2 regions of the Allobosea sp. GW821-FHT10B12 genome follow, and region 1 is predicted to be linked to the other one. Evidence: predicted binding sites of a transcription regulator. Region 1 holds the regulator's gene; the other holds the start of a gene.
What was found. Region 1 encodes LexA, which represses DNA repair genes until DNA is damaged. Its sites were predicted from a motif close to TGTTCNNNNTGTGTTCNG; they were not measured.

Region 2: a site for LexA is predicted at 2,735-2,752, ahead of AC07O0_RS18430 (DNA recombination protein RmuC). Genes of this name have one in related genera too.

The regions. Positions count from the first base shown of each region.
Region 1 covers NZ_JBWKNL010000002.1:405,750-412,940, reverse strand. The annotation lists gene AC07O0_RS07275 (SRPBCC family protein) at 1-144, shown strand, start outside; gene AC07O0_RS07270 (DUF1579 domain-containing protein) at 199-738, shown strand; gene AC07O0_RS07265 (anthranilate synthase component II) at 872-1,525, shown strand; gene trpD (anthranilate phosphoribosyltransferase) at 1,619-2,632, shown strand; gene trpC (indole-3-glycerol phosphate synthase TrpC) at 2,641-3,453, shown strand; gene moaC (cyclic pyranopterin monophosphate synthase MoaC) at 3,450-3,938, shown strand; gene AC07O0_RS07245 (molybdopterin molybdotransferase MoeA) at 3,935-5,146, shown strand; gene lexA (transcriptional repressor LexA) at 5,250-5,987, shown strand; gene AC07O0_RS07235 (ComEC/Rec2 family competence protein) at 5,981-7,191, opposite strand, start outside.
Region 2 covers NZ_JBWKNL010000005.1:158,909-166,099, forward strand. The annotation lists gene AC07O0_RS18410 (hypothetical protein) at 1-425, shown strand, start outside; gene truA (tRNA pseudouridine(38-40) synthase TruA) at 447-1,184, opposite strand; gene fmt (methionyl-tRNA formyltransferase) at 1,187-2,116, opposite strand; gene def (peptide deformylase) at 2,136-2,669, opposite strand; gene AC07O0_RS18430 (DNA recombination protein RmuC) at 2,785-3,969, shown strand; gene AC07O0_RS18435 (hypothetical protein) at 3,985-4,524, opposite strand; gene AC07O0_RS18440 (MFS transporter) at 4,762-6,003, shown strand; gene AC07O0_RS18445 (OsmC family protein) at 6,004-6,513, opposite strand; gene AC07O0_RS18450 (ATP-binding cassette domain-containing protein) at 6,560-7,191, opposite strand, start outside.

The DNA.
Region 1 (7,191 bases):
ATGGAAGGCGCCTGCCCGTTCCTCGGCAAGGTCATGGGCACGATCTTCAACATGGACCGCATGGTCGGCGACGATTTCGAGAAGGGCCTCGCCGCCCTCAAGCAGGCGACAGAGCGGCCGCAACTGGTTGCTGCCGCCGCCTGACCACGGCGCATTCGACTGTTCACCCCAGAGAAGCAAAGCAAAGGAGGAAGAGCCATGACCAACACAGCAGAACTCGACAAGCCGCAGGACCAGGCTCACGACATGAGCGCCTGCATGACCAAGCCCCAGGCGGAGCACGACTGGCTCCTCCAGCTCGTCGGCGAATGGACCTATGAGACCGAATGCATGATGGGTCCGGACCAGCCGCCGATGAAGTCTTCAGGCACGCAGTCCTACTCGTCCATCGGCGGGCTCTGGCTCGTCGGCGACGGCACCGGCTGCATGCCCGACGGCAGCCCGGCGACGACCCGGATCACGCTCGGCTATGATCCACTGAAGGAACGCTATGTCGGCTCCTTCATCGGCTCGATGATGGGCAATCAGTGGGTCTATACCGGCACGCGCAGCGCCGATGGCACCGTGCTGACCCTCGACACCGAAGGTCCGGACTTCACCAAGCCCGGCAAGACGGCCGCCTATCAGGACATCGTCGAGATCAAGAGCCCGGACCACCACGTCCTGTCCTCGCGCGGCAAGGGCGAGGATGGCCAGTGGGTCCAGTTCATGACGGCGCATTATCGCCGGGTGAAGTGACCGCTATCGCCGGCATATGGAACCATCTGTCGAGGGCGCGGAGCGACCAGCTCCGCGCCCTCGCGCTTGACCGGCGCGCGCGTTCGGGGGCATGTGCAGCCCTGAGAAACTGGGTGGGAACGGCCTAGACGCGATGCGCATCCTGCTGATCGACAATTACGACAGCTTCACCTGGAACCTGGTCCACCTGATCGGCGGGCTCGGGGCCAAGGTCGACGTGCGCCGCAACGATACGCTGTCGGTCAGCGAGGCCCTCGCCGGCGACCACGACGCGGTCGTGCTCTCGCCCGGCCCCTGCACGCCGAACGAGGCCGGCATCTGCCTCGATCTCGTGCGCGAGGGCGCAAACAGGAAACCGATCTTCGGCGTCTGCCTCGGCCTGCAAGCGATCGGCCAGGTCTTCGGCGGCGAAGTCGTGCGCGCGCCCCTGCCGATGCACGGCAAGGTCTCGACCATCACCCATCGCGCCCGTGGCCTGTTCCACGGCATCAACGGTCCGCTCGAGGCGACGCGCTATCACTCGCTCGTCATCCGCAGGGAAAGCTGCCCGGCAGAGCTCTCGATCGAGGCCGAAGCCGGCGACGAGATGATCATGGCGCTGTCGCATCGCGATCTGCCGGTGCATGGCGTGCAGTTCCACCCCGAGAGCATCGCCTCGGAGCATGGGGCGACGATCCTACGCAATTTCCTCGATCTCGCCGAGCGATGGTCGCGCCAGAACGCCCCAGAGCGGGATGCGAAAAAGTGGGAACCGGTTTTTCGCGTCGATCCCGCTCTGAACCCCTAGAATCGATCACGTTTATGATTTTGGATCGGTTCGATCCAAAATCATCGTGATCTTCGCCGCCCTTTCCGCGACAGCCTGATCGATCGAGTTCCCATGGACGACTTCAAACCCTTCATCGCCAAGGTCGCGACCGGCGCCTCGCTGTCGCGCGAGGAAGCTCGCGACGCCTTCGAGGCCATGCTCTCCGGCGAGGTCACCAATGCGCAGGCCGCCGCCTTCCTGATGGCGCTGCGCGTGCGCGGCGAGACCACCGAAGAGATCGCCGGCGCGGTCACCGCCATGCGCGCGCGCATGCTCACCGTGGAAGCGCCGGCTGATGCCATCGACATCGTCGGCACCGGTGGCGATGCCTCGGGCTCCTACAATGTCTCGACCCTCGCCTCGATCATCGTCGCGGCCTGCGGCGTCCCGGTCGCCAAGCACGGCAACCGCGCCGCGTCCTCGCGCTCCGGCGCCGCCGACGTGCTGACTGCGCTCGGCGTCAAGGTCGGGTTGGAGCCGGCCGCCACCGAACGCTGCATCGCGCAGGCTGGCGTCGGCTTCATGTTCGCGCCGACCCATCATGCCTCGATGCGCCATGTCGGACCGGTGCGCACCGAGCTCGGCACCCGCACCATCTTCAACCTGGTCGGCCCGCTCTCGAACCCAGCCGGCGTCAAGCAGCAATTGATCGGCGCCTTCTCCGAGACCTGGCTGGAGCCGATGGTCAAGGTGCTGCAATCGCTCGGCTCGAAGAGGGTCTGGGCCGTGCACGGCTCCGACGGGCTCGACGAGATCACCACGACCGGCCCGACCCGCGTCGTCGCGCTGAAGGACGGCAAGATCGAGAGCTTCTCGATCGCCCCGGAAGACGTCGGCATCGCCCGCGCCAAGCCTGAGGATCTGCGCGGCGGCGAGCCGGCACAGAACGCGCAGGCACTGCAGGAGGTGCTTGGCGGGGCGAAGAGCGCCTTCCGCGACATCGCCGCCTTCAACGCCGCAGCCGCGCTCGTCGTTGCCGGCAAGGCGGCAGCGCTCGGCGAGGGGCTGGCGCAAGCCTATGCGGTGCTGGACAATGGCAAGGCCAAGGCGGCGCTCGCGACCCTCGTCGCCAGCTCCAATGCGTGAGGCTGCCCATGTCCGATATCCTCAGGCGGATCGAGGCCTATAAGCGCGAGGAGATCGCGGCGGCCCGTGCCGCCGTGCCGCAGGCCGAGATCGAGAAGCGCGCCACGACAATGCCCGCGCCGCGCGACTTCATCGGCGCGCTGGAAGAAAAGCACCGCGCCGGCGGCCCGGCCCTGATTGCCGAGATCAAGAAGGCCTCGCCCTCCAAGGGCCTGATCCGTGCCGATTTCGACCCCCCGGCGCTGGCCAAGGCCTATGCCGAAGGCGGCGCCGCCTGCCTCTCGGTGCTAACCGACACGCCCTCCTTCCAGGGCCGACCGGAATATCTTGCGCAGGCGCGCGCCGCCTCCGGCCTGCCCGGCCTGCGCAAGGACTTCATGTTCGAGCCGTATCAGGTCTTCGAAGCGCGAAGCTGGGGCGCCGACTGTATCCTGATCATCATGGCCTCGCTTGACGACGGCGCGGCGCGCGAGCTCATCGCTACCGCCAAGGCGCTCGGCATGGCTGCGCTTGCCGAGGTCCATGACGAAGCCGAGCTGGAACGGGCGTTGGCGCTCGACACCAGGCTCGTCGGCATCAACAACCGCGACCTGCGCTCTTTCGAGCTCAACCTCGCCGTCACTGAGCGTTTGGCGCCGCGCGTGCCGAAGGATCGCCTGCTCGTCGGCGAGAGTGGCATCTTCAGCCATGCCGACATCGCCCGCCTGCAGGCCTGCGGCGTCAACACCTTCCTGGTCGGCGAGAGCCTGATGCGGCAACCGGACGTAACGGCCGCGACTCGCCAGCTTCTGACGGGCAACGCGACCGAGGCCGCGGCGTGAGCCGCCTCACCCATCTCGACCAGAAGGGCGAAGCCCATATGGTCGATGTCGGCGACAAGGCCGAGACCGTCAGGGTCGCCGTCGCCGAGGGCCATGTGGTGATGCAGGCCGAGACGCTCGCCATCGTCCGCGACGGCGAGGCCAAGAAGGGCGACGTGCTCGGCACCGCCCGTCTCGCCGGCATCATGGCGGCCAAGCGCGCCCATGAACTGATCCCGCTCTGCCACCCGCTGCTGCTCTCGAAGATCGCGGTCGACCTTTCGATCGACGAGGCGCTTCCCGGCGTGCGCGTCCGCGCCGAGGTCAAGCTCACCGGCAAGACCGGCGTCGAGATGGAGGCGCTGACCGCCGTCAGTGTCGCCTGCCTCACCGTCTACGACATGGTGAAGGCGGTCGATCGCGCCATGCATATCGAAGGCATCCGTCTCGTGCATAAATCCGGCGGCAAGTCCGGAACCTATGAGCTCGCAGGGCCATCGGCATGAGCCTCACCCCCGTTTCCGTCGCGCTTGGAGCGCTGCTCGACAGCGTGCCCGGCCCGACGCCGGCCGAGACACTGCCGCTGGCAAAGTGCGCCGGCCGCGTGCTGGCTGAAGACGTAGCAGCGCTCCGGACCCAGCCGCCCTTCGCCAATTCGGCCATGGACGGTTATGCCGTGCGCGCCGAGGATTTGGCGCGCGGCGCCCAACTCCGCGTTGTCGGCGAGTCCGCCGCCGGTCGCCGCTTTTCCGGCAAGGTTTCACTTGGCGAGGCAGTGCGGATTTTTACCGGAGCGCCATTGCCTGAAGGCGCGGATACAATTCTGATCCAGGAGCATGCCGAAGGCGTCGGCAGCCTGGTGATCCGCGTCACCAAACCCGCCGATCAGGGCCATTTCGTCCGCCTCGCGGGACTCGACTTCAGAACCGGCGAGATCTTACTGAAGGCCGGCCGCCGGCTCGACAGCGCTGCGCTTGGTCTCGCCGCTGCCGCAGGGCATCCGATACTTTCGGTCCGCCGCAAGCCGCTGGTCGCGATCCTCGCTACTGGCGACGAGCTCGTCCTGCCGGGCGAATCCGTCGGCCCCGACCAGATCGTCGCCTCCAACAGCTTTGCCCTCGCCGCTCTGGTCGAGCAGGCCGGCGGCACGGCGCTCGACCTTGGTATCGCCCGCGACGATCATCCCGATCTCGCCGCCAAGATCGAAGCGGCGCGCAAAGCCGGTGCCGACGTCCTGATCACCCTCGGCGGCGCCTCGGTCGGCGAGCACGATCTCGTCCAGGCCGCGCTGAAGGCGCAAGGCATGGAACTCGGCTTCTGGAAGATCGCGATGCGCCCCGGCAAGCCGATGATGATGGGCCGGCTGGGCGAAATGGTCGCGCTCGGCCTGCCCGGTAACCCGGTCTCCTCGATCGTCTGTGGGCATCTCTTCGCGATGCCGCTGGTCGAGGCTCTGCTCGGCATCGACGATCCCGAGCGCGACCGCAGCGAGCCTGCTATCCTCTCTGTGGATTTGCCGGCCAATGACGAGCGCCAGGATTATCTGCGCGCCACCGTCGAGACCACCGACGGCGAGCGGCGCGTCAGGCCCTTCGCCAAGCAGGATTCCTCGATGCTGGCGAACCTGTCGCGAGCCGAGGCGCTGGTGATCCGCCCCGCCTTCGCCGAGCCGGCCAAGGCCGGCGAGCTCTGCCGCATCATCCGGCTGCGCTGATCTGTTCACCTTGCGGCAGGATGCGCCTTGCGGAACACAAGGCGAACGAGTATGGTGTTCGTGCTTTGTTTCGATTCTAGCCCGAGAGGCGGACGGCGCGATCATGCTGACACGCAAACAGTTCGAACTGCTTCGCTTCATCCATGAACGCCTGCGCGAATCCGGCGTGCCGCCATCCTTCGACGAGATGAAGGATGCGCTCGACCTGCGCTCCAAATCCGGCATCCACCGGTTGATCATGGCGCTGGAGGAGCGCGGCTTCATTCGCCGGCTTCCGAACCGGGCGCGCGCCCTCGAAGTCATCAAGATGCCTGACGGGATCGGCGGGCCGCAGGCGCAACGCGGCCGCTTCAGCCCTTCGGTCGTCCAGGGCGGGCTCGGCCAGACGCCACCTGCTCAGGCGCCGGCAGTCAATCTGACGAAGCCGCGTCCGCCGGCCGCCGAGGAGAGCGGGCGTTCGACCGTCTCGATCCCGGTCATGGGCCGCATCGCCGCCGGTACGCCGATCTCGGCGATCCAGGATCGCAGTCATAGCGTCTCGATGCCAGCCGACATGCTCGGCGGCGGCGAGCATTACGCCCTCGAAGTCCGCGGCGATTCGATGATCGAGGCCGGCATCCTCGACGGCGACACCGTCGTGATCCGCAAGCAGGACACCGCCAATACCGGTGACATCATCGTCGCCCTGATCGACGACGAGGAGGCGACGCTGAAGCGCCTGCGCAAGCGCGGCTCCTCGATCGCGCTCGAAGCCGCCAACCCGGCCTATGAGACGCGCGTGCTCGGCCCAGACCGGGTCAAGATCCAGGGCCGTCTCGTCAATCTGATGCGGCGCTACTGAAGCACGTCCGGATCCTGCGCCGGCTCCGCTGCCGCGGAGGTCGGCGCAGGGGCAGGTTCGGGCACTGGCCTTGTCTCTGGCCGTGCACGGGTCCAGGGACGCAGGCGGGTCGCCTCGTCGGCCGTTAGCGCACGCCAGCCGCCGCGGGCAGCATGATAGGCGGTCGCACCGTCGCGGATCAGTGCGCTGCGGTCGATCAATCGCGCCGCGCAGGGCGCGCTCCAATAAAGCGATGTCACCACCAGATCGGCGCGCAGGCAGTCTTCGACCAAAGCGATGCGGTCGCGGGTATAGGCGACGCTGCGGCCATCCGGCAGGCGGATGACGCAGCCGCGCGCATCGCAGGCGACGCCGTTGCGGAGCGCCGCATCGTCGGGCGAGCGCGAATCGCCGTCGGCATGGAGCCATTGCGTCAGCACGAAACGGCTCGGCTTGCCGGCCAGTACCATCTTCCCGTCCGGCCCACGGACCAATACGCCCGAGCCGTCGCGCTCGATCATGATGTCCGGTCGCGACGGAGCCGAGGCCAGCGCCAGCCCGCCGACCAGAGGCACCGCAGCGAGGAAACGTAGCGCCGTCGTCCACAAGGTCAGCCAGAGCAGCGACAGCGAGAACAGGATCAGGGCGAGCGGGCCGAAGGCGGGCAGCACGACAGTCGAGCGTTCGATGCCGGCGACCCAATGGGCAAGCTGGAGCACGAGGCCGGAGGCCCAGCCCATCAGCGCCCAGGCCGGCCAGTCCAGCCCGAACGGATAGGCGAGTACGCCGAAGACAGCGGCCGGCATCACGATCAGCGAAACGAAGGGCAGCGCCAATGCATTGCCGAGCAGGCCGAACGGGTTGAAGGTTTGGAAATGATAGACGCCATAGGGCGCCGTCGCCGCGGTCGCGACCATGGTGGTGGTCAGGATCCCGACGGCCGAAAGCCAGAGCGGCCGCAGTGGCCAGGGCCAGGAGGCCGCGGCCGCATCGGGTGCCCGCTCCTGCCAGCGTTCGGCGAAGGCGATCAGCGCCGCCACCGCTCCGAACGACATCTGGAAGCTCGGGCCGAGCAGCGCCTCCGGCTCCCGCAGCAGCACGATGATCGCGGACAGGGCAAGATTGCGCATGCTGAGCGCCGGCCGGTCAACCAGGATCGCGCCCAGCATCACCAGCGTCATGATCAGCGAGCGCACGGTCGCAACCTCGGCGCCAGAGAAGACGC
Region 2 (7,191 bases), on a different contig from region 1:
CGGCCGAACGGACGCTCGCGGGCCTCTCGAACAGCGGCGGCCTCTTCGATGCCCCCGGGCTGCTCGCGGCGGTCGTCACCGCCGAGATGCTGGCGGTGCTAGCCGTGCCGGCGCTGCTGATCGGGATCGCCCCGAACCTCGCCCACAATCCGCGCTTCACCGGCTTCATCATCGCCTGGAACTGGGCCGGCATCGTTTCGGCGGCGCTGATGGCGGTGCCGGCGACGGTCTTCGCGCTGGGCTGGTCGAACCCGGGCATCGCGACCTTTCAAACCCTCGCCTTCGCGACGATCGTGCTGAGGCTGCGCTATTGCGTGGCGCGCGCCGCCTTCGGCGCCGACGCCGGGATCGCCGGCGCGATCACTTGCGCCAGCCTGCTGGCGGATTACTCCGTCATCCAGGCCTTTGGGCTGGCCGGGTTCTGACTTCAACTCAGCAATCTGGCCTCAATAATCCACGCCGGCGAGATAGAGCCCGCAGGGCGGCGCCAGCGCTGCGCATTGCGAGCGGTCACGCGCCGCCAGCACCTTGCCGACCTTGTTCTCCGGCCAGCGCCCCATCCCGACCATCTTCAGGCAGCCGACCATGGAGCGGACCTGATGGTGGAGGAAGGAGCGGGCATGGACATAGGCGACGATCTCGGCCCCCTCGCGCCGGCAGTCGAAGCGGTCGAGCGTGCGCAACGGGCTGTTGGCCTGGCATTCGGCGGCACGGAAGGTGGTGAAGTCGTGATGGCCGATGAGCGCCTTGGCGGCGCGGTCCATCGCCTCGTGGTCGAGCTTGACCGGGACATGCCAGACCCGGTTCTTGTCGAGCGCAGGCTGAGCCCGACGGTCGAGGATGCGATAGATGTAATAGCGGCGCGTCGCCGAGATGCGAGCGTCGAAGCTATCCGGCACCGCCTCGGCGCTCAGCACCGCCACCGGCAGGCGTTTCAGCCGGGCATTGCTGGCGTCGCGCACGACATCGGCGCGCCAGCCCTTGTCGAGATCGACATGGACAACCTGATGGGTGGCATGAACGCCGGCATCGGTCCGCCCGGCGCAATGCAGGCGCACGGCATGGCCGCAGAAGGCCTCGATCGCCTCCTCGACGCTCTGCTGTACCGACGGCCCGTTGAGCTGGCGCTGCCAGCCCGAGAAGGGCGTGCCGTCATATTCGATGACGAGCTTGTACCGAGGCATCGCTACAGTTTCGCGCCGGCAGACAGCCTCGCGCCGCGCAGGAATTCCTGGGCGCTCATCGGCCCCTTGCCGGCGCGCTGGACCTGGAGCAGCTTCACCGCCCCGACCGCGCAGGCGACCGTGCCCTCGTCGTCGAGCAGCGTGCCCGGCTCGGCCGCACCGCCGGCGCGAGCGGTACGCAGGAGCTTCAGCCGCTCAGGACCCTTGCCGAGGTCGACCTCGATGAAGGCGCCCGGGAAGGGCGAGAGGCCGCGTACGACATCATGAACCTGCTGTGCCGGCCGATTCCAGCTCAGCTTGGCCTCGTCATTGCCGATCTTGCTGGCATAGGTGACGCCCTCTTCGGGCTGCGGCGTGAAGCGCAGGCCGCCACGGCTCAGCGCGGCGAGCGCCCGCACCATCAGGTCGGAACCGAGGCTGGCGAGCCGGTCATGCATGTCGCCGGCGGTGGCGTTGCCGTCGATCGCCAGCGTCTCGACCATGGCGACCGGGCCAGTATCGAGCCCCTCCTCCATCTTCATCACGCAGACGCCGGTCTCGGCATCGCCGGCCATGATGGCGCGCTGGATCGGCGCGGCGCCGCGCCAGCGCGGCAGCAGCGAGGCATGCAGATTGAGGCAGCCGAGCTCCGGTACCTCCAGGATCGCCTTGGGCAGGATCAGGCCATAGGCGACGACGACGGCGACATCGGCCTGATGCGAGGCCATGATCTCGGCCGCCTCGGCGTTCTTCAGCGTCTTCGGCGAGAACACCGGGATGCCGAAGCGCTCGGCCGTCACCTGGACCGGCGAGGGCCGCAGCTCCATGCCGCGCCCGGCCGGCGCCGGGGCGCGGGTGTAGACCGAGACGACCTCGTGGCCCTGACCGATGATCTCGGTCAGGGTGGGCACGGCGAAATCCGGCGTGCCCATGAAGATGACGCGCAAGCTCATGCTCTGACGCTCCAGCCGCTCAGGCCGCGCTATCCCGTTTCGCCGCCTTGGCGAAGCGCTTGTTCACCCGGTCGCGCTTCAGCCGCGACAGGTAATCGATGAAGAGCACGCCGTTGAGATGGTCGATCTCGTGCTGCAGGCAGGTGGCGAGCAGGCCGTCCGCCTCGATCTCATGCGCATTGCCGTCGAGATCGCGATAGGCGACCTTGACCCGCGCCGGCCGCTCGACCTCCTCGTAATATTCGGGGATCGAGAGACAGCCCTCCTCATAGGAGCTGAGCTCCTCCGAGCGCCAGGTCACTTCCGGGTTGATGAAGACCCTCGGCTCGCGCTTCTGCTCCTCGCCTTCCGCCGCCTGCTTCGAGACGTCGAGCGTGATGAGGCGGACCGGCTCGCCGATCTGGATCGCGGCGAGGCCGATTCCCGGCGCGTCGTACATCGTCTCCAGCATGTCATCGGCAAGCTTGCGGATCTCCGGCGTGATGTCGCCGATCGGCGCGGAAACCTTGCGCAGCATCGAATCGGGCAGGATGACGAGGGGGCGGATAGCCATAGGGCGCTCTGAAACGATTGTCGGAAGTTGCGGCGACATAAGCTCTTGTGGGGAAGCGGTCAAACTGTTCCGCTTTCGTTCTAGAATTGCCACCCGAATCGTGTAGGCTCCCAGGATGAACCAGATCGCCTTCGTCCTGCTGGAACGCCCCGTGAGCTGGGCCGAGGCCGCCTTCGGCTTCGCCGGATTGACGCTCATCCTGCTGGTGCTGGCATTGCTCTCGTCCTGGCGCGGCTCGCGCCGGCGCGAGCTGGAAGCGGCGATGGCGGCCGAGCGCGCCCGCGAGATGGACGACAAGGTCGCCGAGATGAACCGGCTGCAGGCCGAGCTCACCGGCCGGATGCAGACCATGGCCGAGATCCTCTCGACCCGGCAGGGTGACCTTGCCCGCATCATGGCCGAGCGGATGGACGGCTTGCGCCAGCAGGTCGGCGCCGGGCTGGAGCAGAATGTCCGCCAGACCAATGAGAGCCTCGGCAAGCTGCAGGAGCGGCTTGCCGTCATCGACAACGCGCAGAAGAACCTGACCGAGCTCACCGGCGAGGTGGTGACGCTGAAGGACGTACTCGCCAACAAGCAGGCGCGCGGCGCCTATGGCCAGGGCCGGATGGAAGCGATCATCCGCGATGGGCTTCCGGCGGCGTTCTTCACCTTCCAGCCGACGCTTTCGACCGGCAAGCGGCCGGACTGCCTCGTCACCCTGCCGGGCGACGGGCGCGGCCTCGTCATCGACGCCAAGTTCCCGCTGGAGAGCTTCACCCTGCTGCGCGAGGCGCGCGGCGACGACGCCAAGAAGCAGGCCTCGGCCAGGGTGCGCGCCGATGTCGGCCAGCACGTCAAGGATATCGCCGAGCGCTATTTCCTGCCGGGCGAGACGCAGGACATGGCGCTGCTCTTCGTGCCGTCGGAAGCGATCTATGCCGACCTGCATGAGCATTTTGACGACGTCATCCAGAAGGCGCACCGGGCGCGGGTGATGATCGTCTCGCCCTCGCTGCTGGCGCTGGCGATCCAGCTGATGCAGTCGCTGGTGCGCGATGCCCGCATGCGCGAGGAGGCGCAGGTCATCCAGTCGGAGGTCGGCAAATTGCTCGACGACGTCCGCCGGCTCGGCGATCGCGTCGACAAGCTCGACAACCATTTCCGCCAGGCCCAGGACGACGTCGCCCAGATCAAGACTTCGGCCGGCAAGGTCACCGGCCGGGCCGAGAAGATCGGCGCGCTCGAATTCGACGATGCCCGCCCGAATGAGCCGGCGCTGCCCTTCGCCAAAGAGGTGAAGCTGAAGGCGGCGGAGTGAACGCTGCGCCTAACCTCAGCGCGGCCGGGGCAATTGCCGCTCGGCCTCGCCGATCAGGCTATCCTGACCATCGGTCGGCCCGCCATGCAGCGCGGCGACCCGGCGCAGCATCCCGAAAAGCTCCTCGAACTCCGCCCGCGTGAGATGCGGTCGCAGCAGGTCGCGCAGATCCATCAGCGCGATCGTCTTCGAAGGCGAGGCCTTGACGGCGTGCTGCGCCAGCACGAGGCGCTCATCGAGATCCGCGCCGTATTCCAGCATGACGCGCATCTCGCTGCGGATCAGGTCGAGCTGCTCGGTCGTCGGCTCACCACGCTCGCGAGCGACGAGGCACATCAGTGCCACGGCGCCGTCGCGGCTTTCCGGCAGCGTCTTCAAGGCCGTGCGGCGCGCTTCGGCTTCCGACTCGGCGCGGCGCCGGCTCAGCAAATCGCGGCGCTTCTGCTCGCTGCCGGCGCTGAGTCGCTGGCTGACATATTCCATGCCGCCGCCCCAGATCATCCAATAGATCACGCCGGTGGTGATGGCGCCGACGATGGCTGCGAGAACCGGCATGCAAATCTCCTGTCGCGGCGCCTGCGATCGGAGCGAGCAATGCAGGACGGCCCGATCTTGGCCCGATCAGGGCATGTATCGCAGTTGCAGAGCCAGTTTTGTGACGAAACCCGCCGCTCTCAGCCTCGTATCACTGCGGGCGCGGCCTATTGTCCAAATCGGGCCCGCCGCCATGGCGAGATCACATTCCGGGGTTGAGTTGCGGGTCTTCCCAGACTGCGCCGGAGGCCGTGAACCTTGCTCGTTCAGATCGGAACGCTCATCGCCGCGACGAGCCTCGTGCAGCTCGCCAACGGCTTCTTCAACACGTTCCTGTCGCTGCGGCTGACGAGCGAGGGTTTCGGGGCGACGCTGACCGGCATCGTGCTGAGTGCCTATTTCGTCGGCTTCACCATCGGCGCCGTCTGGTGCGGGCTGGTGATCCAGCGCATCGGCCATATCCGGGCCTATGCCGCCTTCGCGGGGATGGTCGTGGTCGGGACGGCGGCGATGCCGCTCTTCGTCTCGCCCATGGGCTGGATCGCATGCCGGATGGCGATCGGAATCGGCTGCGTCGGCCTGTTCATCACCACCGAGAGCTGGCTCAACGCCAAGGCTCCGGCGGACCAGCGCGGCCGCATCTTCTCGATCTACATGGTCGGCACCTTCCTGGCCCTCGCCGCCGGCCAATTGCTGATCGGCAAGCTGCCGGTCGAAACCGCCATGCCGTTCAACATCATCGTGGCGCTGTTCGCACTGGCGCTGGTGATGGTCAGCACCACGCGCGCAGAAGCGCCGACGCTCAACCCGGAAGCCTCGCTGCCCTATGGCGAGCTGACGCGGCAAGCGCCGATCTCGGTGATCGGCTGCGTGATCGCCGGCATGATCAGCAGCGCCTTCTACGCGCTGTTCCCGGCCTGGATGGCGCGCAATGCCGTTCCGCAGGAGACGATCGCGCTGTTCATGCTGGTCGCAGTGCTCGGCGGCTTCGCCTTCCAGGTTCCGGTCGGCCGTTTTTCGGACCGCGGCGACCGCCGGATCGTGCTGGCGGGGCTGGCGCTCGGCTTTTCGGTCGCTGCCGTCGCGCTCGACCTCGTACCGCGCCATCTTGGCGCCGTTCTGCCGGTCGCGGCTCTCCTCGGCGGCTTCATGTCGACGCTCTATCCGGTCTGCGTCGCGCATGCGCTCGACCGCATGCCGCAGGACCGCGTCGTCGCCGTCAGCGGCCGGCTGATCCTGGTGAGTGGTTTCGGCTCGGCGCTCGGCCCGATCCTCGGCGCGCAGGTGATGGCGCGGCTCGACATCAACGGCCTGCTCTACTTCATGGCCGCGATCAGCGCCCTGCTCGCCGCCCTCGCCGCATTGCGCATCCGGCAGCGCGCCGCGCCCGAACAGATGTCCGAGCGCCCCTTCGCGATCATCGACCCGATGACAGCACCGATCTCGCAGGAACCGGAGGCGACGGAGGCGGATGGCTCACCGCGCCCGATGCCCGTCTGATCAGGCCCGCGCGAGGTTGGCCGAGAGTTCCGGCTTCACGTTCAGCGTCTGGAAGACGACGCAATAGCGCTCGGTCAGCTTGAGCAGCGTGTCGAGCTTGTCCTGCGGCGCATCGGTCTCGACGTCGAAGAAGAGGCGGATCGCCTTGAAGCCGACGGCGGCGTCCTTGGCAACGCCGAGCGTGCCGCGGAAATCGAGATCGCCCTCGGCCCGAACCGTGCCCTTCTTCAGCTCGATCTCGAGCGCGGTCGCGACCGCCTTCAGCGTGACCCCGGCGCAGGCGACGAGCGCCTCCAGCAGCATGTCGCCGGAGCAGAGCTCGGCGCCGGAGCCACCGGTCGCCGGGTGCAGGCCGGCGAGCGCGATCGCCCGGCCGGTCTCGACCTTGCAGGCGATGTGCTGGTCGTCGAGCTCGCCTTTGGCTTTCAGCGTGATCACCGCCGCATCGGGCGCCTCACGATACTTGTCCTTGAGCGGGGCCTGCAGAGCGCGCAGCGCGGTGACGTCCATGATCGTGATCCTCGGCCAGAAACGGGTCGCGGCCTGTCTAGCCGCTTCAGGCCGCCGCCTCCACCTCCGGCAGGACATGCCGGCTTTCCTTTTCGAGCACCCGGCGCAATTCGCGGCGCAGAGCGACGAAGCCGACGGACCCCTCCTGGCGCGGGCGGGCGAGCAGATTGTCGAGGCTGAAGGCGACCGGGCCCGGGTGCTGCGGCAGGACGAGGATGCGGTCGGCCAGGCGCACGGCCTCCTCAACCGAGCCGGTGGCGATGACGACCGCGGGACGCCCTTGCGTACAGAGCTCCGGCAGGAAGGCGGCGAGCCGTCCACGCGCCTCGACATCGAGCGCCGCGAAGGGCTCGTCGATCAGCAGCAGACGCGGCCTCAACAGTAGGAGACGGGCGATGGCGAGCCGCAGCAGCCCTTCGGGCGAGAGCGCTTCCGGACGCTGCGTCGCCTGCGCGGCGAGGCCGACGCGGACCAGCACATTGGCGATCAGGCCCTCGCGCTCGAACGGCGTCGCTTTCGGCAAAGCGAAGGCGAGGTTCTCGGCGAGGCTGAGCCAGGGGAAGAAGCGCGGCCGGGCGCAAAGCAGGCCGAGCTCGGCGGTCGGCACCGTTCCCTCCTCGCCGGCCGGGCCAGCGAGTGCACGAAGCGCCGCGGAGCGCGCCTCCGGGGTGCCAAGCA